Regions from separate parts of the Lysinibacillus sp. NPDC096418 genome, predicted to be linked through region 3. Evidence: riboswitches for the same ligand, from Rfam matches in the RefSeq annotation. Region 3 holds a riboswitch; each other region holds the start of a gene.
The links. A riboswitch is a leader RNA that binds a small molecule or an ion and turns the genes downstream of it on or off. The one in region 3 is predicted to bind lysine.
Positions count from the first base shown of each region.

Region 1: another riboswitch for lysine. It lies ahead of ACIQZG_RS01635 (aspartate kinase); the one in region 3 lies ahead of ACIQZG_RS08925 (amino acid permease).
Region 2: another riboswitch for lysine. It lies ahead of ACIQZG_RS23605 (transporter substrate-binding domain-containing protein); the one in region 3 lies ahead of ACIQZG_RS08925 (amino acid permease).

Region 1 is NZ_JBIWEY010000001.1:340,552-344,846, reverse strand. Features, by position in the region: gene uvrC (excinuclease ABC subunit UvrC) at 1-1,473, shown strand, start outside; lysine riboswitch at 1,524-1,702, shown strand; gene ACIQZG_RS01635 (aspartate kinase) at 1,807-3,033, shown strand; gene ACIQZG_RS01630 (methyl-accepting chemotaxis protein) at 3,221-4,295, shown strand, end outside.
Region 2 is NZ_JBIWEY010000057.1:12,272-16,566, forward strand. Features, by position in the region: gene odhB (2-oxoglutarate dehydrogenase complex dihydrolipoyllysine-residue succinyltransferase) at 5-1,219, shown strand; lysine riboswitch at 1,419-1,604, shown strand; gene ACIQZG_RS23605 (transporter substrate-binding domain-containing protein) at 1,723-2,847, shown strand; gene ACIQZG_RS23610 (amino acid ABC transporter permease) at 2,930-3,655, shown strand; gene ACIQZG_RS23615 (amino acid ABC transporter ATP-binding protein) at 3,668-4,295, shown strand, end outside.
Region 3 is NZ_JBIWEY010000007.1:141,029-145,323, forward strand. Features, by position in the region: gene ACIQZG_RS08920 (Nramp family divalent metal transporter) at 1-263, shown strand, start outside; gene ACIQZG_RS08925 (amino acid permease) at 448-1,911, opposite strand; lysine riboswitch at 1,996-2,173, opposite strand; gene ACIQZG_RS08930 (CynX/NimT family MFS transporter) at 2,350-3,555, shown strand; gene ACIQZG_RS08935 (nitric oxide synthase oxygenase) at 3,607-4,295, opposite strand, start outside.

The DNA of each region.
Region 1 (4,295 bases), on a different contig from region 3:
GAAAAATATCCACGTTTGATCACAACTCGTAAAGTCAAAAAAGATAAGGCGAAATATTTCGGGCCCTATCCAAATGCCTATGCAGCGAGTGAAACGAAAAAATTGCTCGACCGTTTATATCCGCTTCGCAAATGTGTGCAGCTACCGTCAAAGGTTTGCTTATATTATCATATGGGGCAATGCTTAGCGCCTTGTGTGAAGGACATTGAGCAGCAAGTGTTTACGGATATGATAGAGGAAATGACGAAGTTTTTAAATGGCGGTGTCGAGACAGTAAAAAAAGAACTTGAAGAGAAAATGCTTGCAGCTGCGGAAAACTTGGAGTTTGAACGAGCAAAGGAATTTCGTGACCAAATCACCCATATCGAGACAGTAATGCAGAAACAGAAAATTGTTTCTAGCGATACGACGAACCGTGATGTATTTGGCTATGCAGTTGAAAAAGGTTGGATGTGTGTGCAAGTATTTTTTGTTCGTCAAGGTAAACTTATCGAACGTGACGTTTCTATTTTCCCGATTTACAGAGATGCGGAGGAAGAGTTTTTAACGTTTGTCGGTCGATTTTATGAAAAGCCGGAGCACATCAAGCCAAAAGAAATCTTCGTTCCGCAGGCAATTGATGAAGCTATATTAACAGAATTACTTGAGGTAAAGGTACTAACACCAAAGCGTGGGCAGAAAAAAGAGCTTGTCGATTTAGCAACTAAAAATGCAGAAATCGCGGTAATGGCGAAATTCCAACTCATTGAGCGACAAGAAGAACGCACTATTGGCGCTTGTGAGGCACTAGGTGAGGCGATGGGGATTGCTACGCCGTTACGTATTGAAGCATTTGATAATAGCCATATGCATGGAACGGATGCTGTGTCGGCAATGGTCGTTTTTATTGATGGTAAGCCAGCCAAGAAGGAATATCGTAAATACAAAACACGAACTGCTGCCAAACATGATGATTACGGAGCAATGCAAGAAGTTATTCGCCGTCGTTATACACGTGTGCTTAAAGAAAATCTACCACTGCCAGATTTAGTGCTAGTTGATGGTGGGAAAGGGCAAATAGAAGTTGCTCGGGAAGTATTAGAAGATGAACTCGGTTTATCGATTCCAATTGCCGGTTTAGCAAAAGACGATAAGCATAATACGTCTCAACTATTATTTGGTGAGCCACCTGAGGTTATTGCATTGAAAAGAACAAGTGATGGATTTTATTTACTGCAACGTATTCAAGATGAGGTGCATCGATTTGCCATTACGTTTTTACGCCAGCAACATGAAAAGCATGCTATTCAGTCTGTACTTGATGAGATTGAAGGTGTTGGACCAAAGCGCAAACAACAGCTACTCAAACATTTTGGCTCGGTCAAGAAAATCCGTGAAGCTAGTGAGCTTGAGCTTCAAGAAGCAGGTATGCCTGTTAACCTAGCAAGTAACATATATGCGTATTTTCAGCAGGAAGCATTGTCAAAGGAATAGACATGTGCTAAGGTAAGGTCAATTAAATAATTTAAATAGTCACTATTTTTAGTGATGATAGAGGTGCAAGATTCAATAGTAGCTCATTAGAGGATGAACAAATCCGTTGATAATGTGTGAAAGGGGAGCTTGCCGAAGTAGGACATCGTTGTTTCCGATGTCGTGCTGGTTTTGCATTTAAGAGATGTAAGACTGTCGAATCTTTACGTTTCGGAGAGCTATCACACATGAGCAAGCTTTTTATTTGTACATGTTGCAGGCAGCTATTCACGCTATGTGAAGGCTGCCTTTTTTTCGTTCAAACGAATCAATAATATGGAGGAGGAATGGCAGATGGGAAGTATCGTATTGAAATTTGGTGGGCCAGCGACGGCATCAACGGAACGTATACAAGAAGTAGCGAAAAAAGTAATTGCTGAAAAAAATCGTGGTTTTGATGTTGTTGTGGTGACAGCGGCAATGGGACGTACGACAAAGGATTTAACAAGAATGGCGAGAGAGTTATCAGATGATGTGTCGAAGCGTGAGCTAGATGTATTGTTATCAACTAGCTCACAATTAACGAGTGCGTTATTTGCGATGGCACTCATGGAATCAGGCTATGATGCTGTGTCATTAACAGGTTGGCAAGCTGGCGTGCAGACGGATGCTGTTCATCATAATGCACGCATTGAAAACATTGATGTAAAAAGAATTGAAGAACATTTTATTCAAGGCAAAATTGTAGTTGTTGCCGGTGAACAAGGGATTGATGAAGAGCAGAATATTACGACGCTTGGGAAGGGCGGAGCTGAAACGACGGCGATTGCGATTGCCGCGGCCCTTAAATCTGAACGAGTAGATATTTATACGAATGTAGATGGTGTGTATACAGCTGACCCAAGCTACATACCAGCCGCACAAAAATTAAAAGAAATTTCTTATGATGAAATGTTAGAGCTGTCCAATCTAGGCTCGCATATTTTACATCCACGGGCTGTGGAGCTAGCGAAAAAATTCCAAATGCCTGTAATTATTCGCTCAAGTGTAATGGACGTAGAAGGTACTATATTAAAGGAGGAAGTTGAAATGGAGAAAAACTTAATAGTACGTGGGGTGGCCTTTGAATCAGATATTATCCGTTTGACGGTTGGATATGATGCCTATTCTGACGCTTCTTTAGCGGATATGTTTACGACACTTGCAGAAAACCACATTAATGTCGATATCATTGTACAAGCAATTATTGATGGCGTAAAACCGTCTGTGTCATTTTCAATTATGAAAGACGAATTTGCAGAAACTCTACGCGTGCTTGAGGATAGTAAATTATCGCTAGGTTTTAGTTTTGCTGATTTTGAAGTAGGTTTATCGAAAGTATCTATTATCGGCTCAGGAATGGCATCGAATCCTGGGGTTGCAGCCCGCATGTTCGATCGTTTACGCCGTGAAGACATTCCTGTAAAGATGGTGAGTACATCAGAAATTAAAGTATCTGTCGTTGTGCTACAAGATGATATGATTCGTGCTGCAAATGCATTACATGAGGAATTCAATTTAGAAGAAGCGCTACATGCATAACGTTAAAGCTATTATTTCCTCAAACGGAATAATAGCTTTTTATATTTGAAAAATTCGTGAAATACTAAATTTTACGATAAAAAAATAGTTTGTCCATTTTTGTTGGGCTATAATGACAATATGTATCATTTTGGAAGAACGTAGAATAAATATTCAGCAGCTAAGAAATTATTATAGGAGGGATAGTGTGGCGTTATTTAGCGTGTTTCATAAACCTGTGCAAGAAGCAGTAGAGAGTAATCATAATGAAGAGTTACAACTATTGAAAAGACGAGTATTGGAATTAGAAATCGATCAAGAAATAGTCGATATTAAAAATGCTATTTTAGACTTTGTATTAGCCCATATGGAATTAATTAATTTTCAAACGGCCTTAAAAGTTCTTGATGTATCTCGTAGTGTAGGCGATATTTCGGCGATGAGTGAAGAAATGTCATCGAATTCAGAGGAAATGCTGGCAGTTGAACAAAACGTCAATCGTAACATTCAGCAAATCAAAAGCCATTCCATCCAGCTAGTTGAAGAAATGGAAGCTTCAATTGCTAAAGGGGAAACCGTTCAAAAATTATTAGGGAATGGGGCTAGCTCCACCGAGGATTTGAAAAATGAACTCAACAAAATGAATACTATAGGTTTGAGTGTGACAAGTATTGCCGATCAAACTCAACTCCTGTCATTAAATGCATCGATTGAAGCGGCACGAGCGGGCGAGCATGGCAAGGGCTTTAGTGTTGTCGCAATGGAAGTGGGGAAACTAGCGAGTAGCTCAAAAGATTCATTAGCGGGGATGACGTCAATTCGCCAAATAATCGATGAAAAAACAAATCATACGACAGAGAATATAAAGCAAGTCGAACATTATTTTGTGGATTATTTAAGTAGTATGAAGCAAAATATTTCAAATCTAGCAGAAATGAGTAAGAATATTGAAGAAGCTGCTTACGGTATTCAACAAATGACTGAAGCCTCTGAAGAGAATGTCATAGCAGTGGATCGTTTAGCACAAACGACAACAACACTATCTCATACAAGTGACTTTACGAATGTGATCAAAAGTCAAGTGGATGAAATGTTAAACGCCATTGCTCCGACGATTAAAAAACCAACTGAACAAACTGTTGTAAGTCAGTTGGCAGCAAGACTCATTGATCACGCCAATTTCCTGCGTCATACAATGCAGCAAGCTGGACGTAAATCTACGATAAAAACACATCACCAATGCGCACTCGGGCAATGGTATTATACTCATTTGGACCAGTACA
Region 2 (4,295 bases), on a different contig from region 3:
GAAAGTGGCTGAAATTAAAGTCCCTGAATTAGCAGAATCGATTACAGAAGGTAGCATCGCTCAATGGGTTAAAAAAGTGGGCGACCGTGTAGAAAAAGGTGAGTTCATCGTTGAACTTGAAACTGATAAAGTAAATGCAGAAATCATTTCTGAAGAAGCTGGTGTGTTAACACAAATTCTTGCTGGCGAAGGTGATACTGTTCTTGTAGGACAAGTAATCGCAGTTGTAGAGGCTGGCGAAGGTGCAGCACCTGCTCCAGCAGCAGCAGTTGAAGCTGTGGCAGTTCCAACTCCACAAGCAGCACCTGCACCAGTAGTAGAAGAAACTTCTGGTGAACGCGTTATCGCTTCTCCAGCGGCACGCAAGCTTGCTCGTGAAAAAGGGATTGACCTTGCAGCTGTATCTCCTGTAGATCCACAAGGTCGTGTACGTGTACAAGACGTAGCGGCACACGGAACTGCACCAGTAGTAGCAGCACCAGTAGCAGCAGCTCCTAAAGCGGTCGTTGCAGTTGACGAATCACGTGTAACGGTTGAAAAAATGAGCCGTCGTCGTCAAACAATTGCAAAACGTCTATTAGAAGTTAAACAATCAACAGCTATGTTAACTACTTTCAACGAAGTCGATATGACAAATGTGATGGCACTTCGCTCTCGTAAAAAAGACCAGTTCTTTGAATCAACAGGTTCTAAACTTGGTTTCATGTCATTCTTCACAAAAGCAGTAGTTGCAGCTCTTAAAAAATATCCATACGTGAACGCTCAAATTGTTGGCGATGAAATCCACTTAAACAACTTCTTTGATATTGGTGTAGCAGTATCTACTGAAGAAGGACTAGTTGTACCAGTTGTACGCGATGCTGACCGTAAAAACTTCTCTGAAATTGAAAACTCAATTGCAGACTTAGCGAAAAAAGCACGCGACAAAAAATTAGGTCTAAATGACTTATCTGGTGGCTCATTCACAATCACAAATGGTGGTGTATTCGGTTCATTAATGTCAACACCAATTATGAACGGTACACAAGCAGCTATCCTTGGTATGCACTCAATCAAAAAACGTCCAGTTGAAGTTGACGGTGAGGTTGCAATCCGTCCAATGATGTACTTAGCATTATCTTATGACCACCGTATTATCGATGGTAAAGATTCTGTAGGTTTCTTAAAAACAGTTAAAGAGCTTCTTGAAAACCCAGAAGATTTATTATTGAATTCATAATTTTAAGTTACGAAAGTGCTACGAGACAAACTTGTTTCGTAGCACTTTTTTTGTACTAAGACTTTTATGATAGGAAAATCTAAATGGATTCTTGCTATTAAATTTAAAAAAGTCAGAAAAATGATGAAATTATCTTGACTAAAAGTGTGATGCTATAGTAGTATCTATTTATCAATTAAATATTTTCACCTCACGTTCTATGTGAGGTAGAGGCGCGATATTTATTAGTTCATTGTTGAGTATAAGCAAGCGTAGACGCAATGGAGAAGGAAATGTCGCCGAAGTATAAAAGGAGCTCGTACTTTTATACTGGGTCTGCAATTAATAGTTGCAGGACTGTCCTAGTAAATCTAATTCCAGTTTACTAGGTTGTGCTATCTCGGAAACATGGAAGTTATAGTGAGGATTTGGGCAACTGCTGATAACGTACGACCTAAGTTCTAAACTTAGGTCGTTTTTTTCATACAGTTGTCTTATTTTTTTACAGAAAAGGAGAAGATTTCATGAAGAGAAAATGGTTATTATTCATGTTAACAGTAATGACTGCCATTATGTTAGCTGCCTGTGGCACTAGTGACAAAAAAGAAGAAACGGCAGGTGGAAGTGCTACAACTAAAGAAGGGGGCGAGCTTCGAATTGGGATGGAAGCTGGTTACCCGCCATTTAACTGGACGCAACAAGATGATTCAAATGGAGCAGTGAAAATTGCAGACAATGCTGAATATGCAGGTGGGTATGATATTCAAATGGCTAAAAAAATAGCTGAGGGTTTAGGGAAAGAATTAGTAATTGTTAAAATGGAGTGGGATGGTTTAGTACCAGCACTTCAATCAAAAAAAATTGATGCCATTATAGCAGGGATGTCTCCAACAGAAAATCGTAAAAAAACGATTGACTTCACAGAAAACTATTATACATCTGATTTCGTAATGGTTATTAAAAAAGGCAGTAAATATGAATCAGCTGAATCAATTCAAGACTTTTCAGGAGCTAAAATTACTTCTCAGTTAAACACTTCTAACTATGATGTTATCGATCAAATCCAAGGAGTTAAGAAACAAACAGCAATGGAAAGCTTTCCTGCAATGCGTGTAGCATTAGAAGCAGGGAAAATCGATGGTTACGTAGCGGAACGTCCAGAAGGAATTTCTGCACAAGCTGCTAATGACAAATTCACGTTTGTGTCATTTGAAGATTTCGGAATCATTGTGAAAAAAGGCAGTAAATATGAAGATGCAACATCAATGCAAGATTTCTCAGGTGCTAATGTAACAGCACAGTTAAACACTTCTAATTACGATGTAATCGATCAATTCGATGGCGTTAACAAACAAACAGCAATGGAGAGCTTCTCTGCGATGCGTGAAGCATTAGAAGCTGGAGAAATTGATGCATACGTTGCTCCACGTTCTGAAGGAATGTCAGCACAAGGTGTCAACGATAACTTTAAGTTCATATCATTTGGTAAAGGTTTTGATACTGATATTGCTAATACTTCTATTGCCGTTGGTATTCGTAAAGGTGATACGAATCTAGAAAAAATCAATGGAATACTAAAAGGTATTTCTGAGGACGATCGTCAAAAAATTATGGAAGAAGCGATTCTTCAACAACCGGCAGCACAGTAATACAATTTGCACGGACTATATGTATAGTCCGTGTTAGTTTTATAAATGAACAAGCAATTGTTGCGTTTTTAGGGGGAACAGCATGAGTATAGAATGGATTCTTTCAATTATAGAAAACAACTGGCAGATGTTTTTACGAGGGGCGTATTATACGTTATTAATATCTATTATTAGTACAATTATTGGTGCATTTATCGGATTTTTCATTGGAATTATGCATACCATTCCAACACGTAAAAAGAACGTAAAGCATTATGTTTTAAAGCTTTTTAATTTTATACTGAAATGTTACGTTGAATTTTTCCGTGGTACACCAATGATTGTACAGGCAATGGTAGTTTACTACGGATTAGATATGGCATTTGGTATTGATATGCACTTTATTACTGCTGGTATTTTAGTAGTTTCACTTAATACAGGAGCGTATATGGCTGAAATTGTTCGAGGTGGTATAGTATCCATCGATAAAGGACAATACGAAGCTGCTTCTGCAATAGGTATGAATCATTTGCAGATAATGATTCACGTAGTATTACCACAAGTTGCACGTAACATTTTACCTGCTACGGGTAATCAGTTAATTATGAACATTAAAGATACAGCGGTATTAAGTGTTATCGGCGTAACAGAATTATTCTTCCAAACAAAGTCGATTTCGGGTAATAACTTCCGTTACTTTGAATCATTTTTTGTAGCGTGTGTACTGTACTTCATCATGACATTTACAGCTTCACGCATTTTACTGTATGTAGAAAAACGACTTGATGGACCAGATGCTTATAAAAAAGAACAAAAAGAAATTATATAGGGGGACGAACAAATGGCAGTCATTCAAATTGAACATTTAAGTAAATCATTTGGCCGTAACCAAGTGTTAAAGGATGTGAATTTCCAAGTCCAAAAAGGGGAAGTAGTTTGTCTGATTGGCTCGTCAGGCTCTGGAAAATCGACACTTTTACGATGCATCAACTTACTCGAAACGCCAAGTGGTGGAAGAATCATTTATAAAGGTGAAAATATATTAGATGAAAAGCACAATATTCAAGAATATCGTACTCATTTAGGAATGGTATTTCAACAGTTTAATTTATTCAATAACCATAATGTCTTGAAAAATTGTACAGTTGGACAAGTGAAAGTATTGAAGCGTTCAAAAGAAGAATCTGAAAAAGTAGCGTTGAAATATTTAGAAGTTGTAGGTATGTCTCAGTTTGTCAACGCGAAGCCTCGACAGTTATCTGGTGGTCAAAAACAGCGTGTTGCAATTGCGCGTGCATTGTCCATGAATCCAGAAGTAATGCTATTTGATGAACCGACTTCAGCGCTTGACCCTGAAATGGTAGGGGAGGTATTGAAGGTAATGCGTCAACTAGCCAAGGAAGGCAATACAATGCTAGTTGTTACGCATGAAATGGAGTTTGCGAAAGAAGTAGCAGACCGAGTTGTCT
Region 3 (4,295 bases):
ATTTACGTCGTGCCATTACAATGATTCCACCACTTGCCATAATTGCATCTGGTGTAAATGCAACTCATGCACTTGTCTTAAGTCAAGTGATCTTGTCATTCGGGATAGCCTTTGCTCTTGTCCCCCTTGTCATGTTTACGAGTAAAAAAGAAATTATGGGTGGCCTAGTGAATCATAAAATCACTTCCATTCTCGGCTGGATTGTCGTAGCAATTGTTGTTAGCTTGAATATTTATCTGCTTTGGCAGACGATTTTTGCATAACAAATGCGCTAAAGCGCTCGTTTACATCCGACAGCTACTTGCGAAAGTAAACGCTTCACCACTTTCGCTCGAGGATGTAGTGCTTTAGCCTAGACGGCGACAATGCCCTAGGTTATCCAAAAATAAAAAATCTATAGTTTCCTTAACAATAAAAAACGAGGTGCGTAGGTGCACCTCGTTCTCTTTATTTCTCCACAGTTAAATCACAATTTTTCAGTGGAACAATTTTTGTTTTATTTTTTATTTTATAGCCAAACCAAAGCGCTAAAAACAGTGGAATACCAATGTATGATACAAGCACACCATACCAGTCAATTGTTCCTCCCACAAAGGCTGTGTAGTTCTGACCTAAAACAACAATCATACATACCGTAAAGGCGAATAACGGACCAAACGGGAATAATTTCGATTTATACGGCAGTAATTTTAGATCCAAACCTTGTGCCTCAAATGCTTTACGGAAACGATAGTGACTTATCGCAATTCCAAGCCATGCAATGAAGCCTGACATACCAGAAGCGTTCAGTAACCACATATAGACAACGCCATCACCAAAGAATGAGGCAAGAAACGCTAAACTTCCTACTGCTAATGTCACTAGTAACGCATAAATAGGAATACCACGACGGCTAAGTTTCATGAAAATTTTCGGTGCATGCCCATCTACTGCAAGATTCCATAGCATACGTGACGCTGCGTAAAGCCCTGAGTTACCTGCCGAAAGCATCGCCGTTAAAATAATCGCATTCATAAATGAAGCGGCGAAAGCAATACCTAAGCGGTCGAATACTAATGTAAACGGTGATACAGCAATATCTTCAGATAGTAAACGCTCATCTGTAAATGGAATCAACATCCCGATTGCAGCAATCGCTAAAATATAGAATAAAATAATACGCCAGAAAACTGATTTTACAGCCTTTGGAATGTTTTTACCTGGGTCATCTGTTTCACCAGCCGTAACCCCTAATAATTCTGTCCCTTGGAACGAGAAACCTGCTGCCAAGAAGATACCGAATGTCGCTAAGAAACCACCATGGAACGGCCCATCACTAATGAAGAAATTCGTAAAGCCTACCGGAGCTTGTCCACCTAAAATACCGAAAATCATTAGTATGCTGACGATGATGAATACTATTACCGTTGCGACTTTAATCATCGAAAACCAATATTCACTTTCACCATAGCTTTTTACAGATAATAAGTTAAATGTTAAAACAATTGCAATGAACATGACTGTCCATAATGCAGAAGAGCTATCTGGGAACCAATATTTCATAATAAGCGATACAGCTGCAATTTCTGCTGCAATTGTAATTGCCCAGTTATACCAGTAGTTCCAGCCAAGTGCGAAGCCCAATGCTGGATCGACAAATTTTGTAGCATACGTACTAAATGAACCCGAGGATGGCATATATGCGGCCATCTCACCTAGACTTGTCATTAAGAAGTACACCATGACCCCGATTAATGCATAGGCTAGTAGCGCACCCCCAGGACCTGCCTGAGCTATTGCACCACCACTTGCTAAAAATAGCCCTGTACCAATTGTTCCACCAAGAGAAATCATAGTGATATGACGACTTTTCAATTCTTTTTTCAGTTTCGGAGCTTTATTCCCTAACTGATTTACTTTTATCTCACTCACGTTATTTGCTTCCTTCCTTTTTAGAGGCAAAAAAACACCATCACAACACGATGCGATGGCTAAGTAGAATTCCTCTGTTCTTTAAAACTCGATAGCACAACACGTCGATCAAAACGTGACAGTTCTGTTCCTTTCGGAGACAGCCCCAGCATGAAGTTTTCAAGTCCCTTCACACTTCGGCGATATTTCCTTTCAGCTAATTTCATTAATGCTTGTCATTTCCATTAGCATACTCTTAAATAACGCGACCTCTACCTCAATACAAACATGAGGCATTAATTTATTAAATTTATGATGTATAAATCTTAACATATACCAATATACATTTCAATGCACATAATAATATTCAGTATTTTGTGAACTTTCTACCATTTTTTTTAGTATGATAAAATGATATAGTGATTCGAATTATAACTTTTAATTCAGGAGGTCTTAACTTTGACGACTCATGAACACTCTACTTATTCTAGTAAAAAAATAAGCTGGACAGGTACGACATTATTACTTGTCATTGGTATTATATTTATAGCCTCTACTTTACGTATGCCACTAACTGCCGTTGGTCCATCAATTTCCTTCATTCGCGAAGGACTTGGTATATCTAATGTATTGGCAGGCTTTTTAACGACCATCCCATTGCTGGCCTTTGCAGTGGTGTCACCATTTGCACCTGTTGTGGCACGCAAACTTGGACTAGAATTAACATTACTATTATCAACAATTTTGCTGGCGCTTGGTATCGTATTGCGCTCACTTGGTACAACGGAATTACTTGTATTCGGAACGATACTTATTGGCGTTGCAATCTCTTTTGGGAATGTACTAATTCCAGGCCTTCTAAAATTGAAATTTCCTTATCACGTCGGTTTACTAATGGCTTGCTTCACAATGTCAATGAACCTTTCCGCAGGTATTGGAGCGGGTATTAGTTATCCGATTGCTAATTCATCATTTGGCTGGCAAGGAGCGCTCGCACTATCTATTGTCCTTGTTGTCATCACAATACTTATTTGGATTCCACAATTGAAGTTCAATAATCCTGAATCCACTGTTGCTACTACGAACGCTCGTATCCCATTGTGGAAATCCCCAGTAACTTGGGCAGTAACTGGCGCCATGGGCTTACAATCTCTACTATTTTACACAACTGCTGCTTGGATTCCTGAAATCTATATAGCTCAAGGCTTACCAGCAGAGCGTGCTGGATGGATGTTCTCAGCAATGCAGTTCTCACAAATTCCAATGGCTATTCTTACACCTATTTTCGCTAGTAAAATGAAATCTCAACGCCCACTCGTAATAATTTTTACAGCGTTTTATTTAATTGGCTTTATCGGTCTAGTCATGGAGTGGACAAGTTTGGCTGTTCTTTGGATGGTATTTTTAGGACTAGCTGGCGGTGCTTCGTTCGCACTGGCTATGATGTTATTTACATTACGAACGCGTACAGCCTACGAAGCTGCTGATTTATCAGGCTTTGCACAGTCTGCCGGCTATTTACTTGCTGCCTCTGGTCCTATATTATTTGGCTATTTACACGATCTACTCGGCGGCTGGGACATTGCAGGCTGGCTATTTATTGTTGTGGTGTTATTACTATTTGCAAGTGCTATGAGGGCTTCCAAAAATGAATATGTGAATTAGTTAGTTATAAAAAGGCATCTCATCTATATTACGATGAGATGCCTTTTTTACTTAATAGGGTGGCTTTTGGTAGAAATAATTTGGTGTGTTGTACACATTCACATACGGTTTGTGAAAAATATGCGTTGCTGCTGGCGATAACGGTGGAATAAGCCAACTCCAGTTCCCAGTAAATTCACGCCCTGCAGTAGCCTCAGCCTCCTCAAATAGCTTAAATTGCTGTGCTGCTGTGTGGTGATCGACAATGCTCACACCGTCTTCTTTAAAGGAATGCAACACGGCAATGTTAAGCTCTACAAGTGCACGGTCTTTCCAAAGTGATGCTTGCTTTGTTGTATCAAGCCCGAAAATGTTAGCTATAGCTGGAAGTATATCGTAGCGGTCATGATCGGCTAAATTGCGTGCACCTATTTCTGTACCCATATACCAACCATTAAAAGGTGCTGCCTGAAAATCGATACCCGCCATTTGGATGCGCATGCTCGAAATAATCGGCACTGCATACCATTTCATACCCAGTGCATCAACTTCCTCACGCTCAGGATGACGAATTGGCACTTCTAATATGGACTCCTGTGGAATTGAAAACACTTGTGGCGAACGCTCATCCACCTGTACAACAAGAGGTAACACATCAAACGCTGTCCCTTCACCTTTCCACCCTAGTGACTCGCAAATCTTTGTAAATGACACGGAATGTGGGTCACCCACAATGCCCTCTGCCGTTTCATAACCAGCAT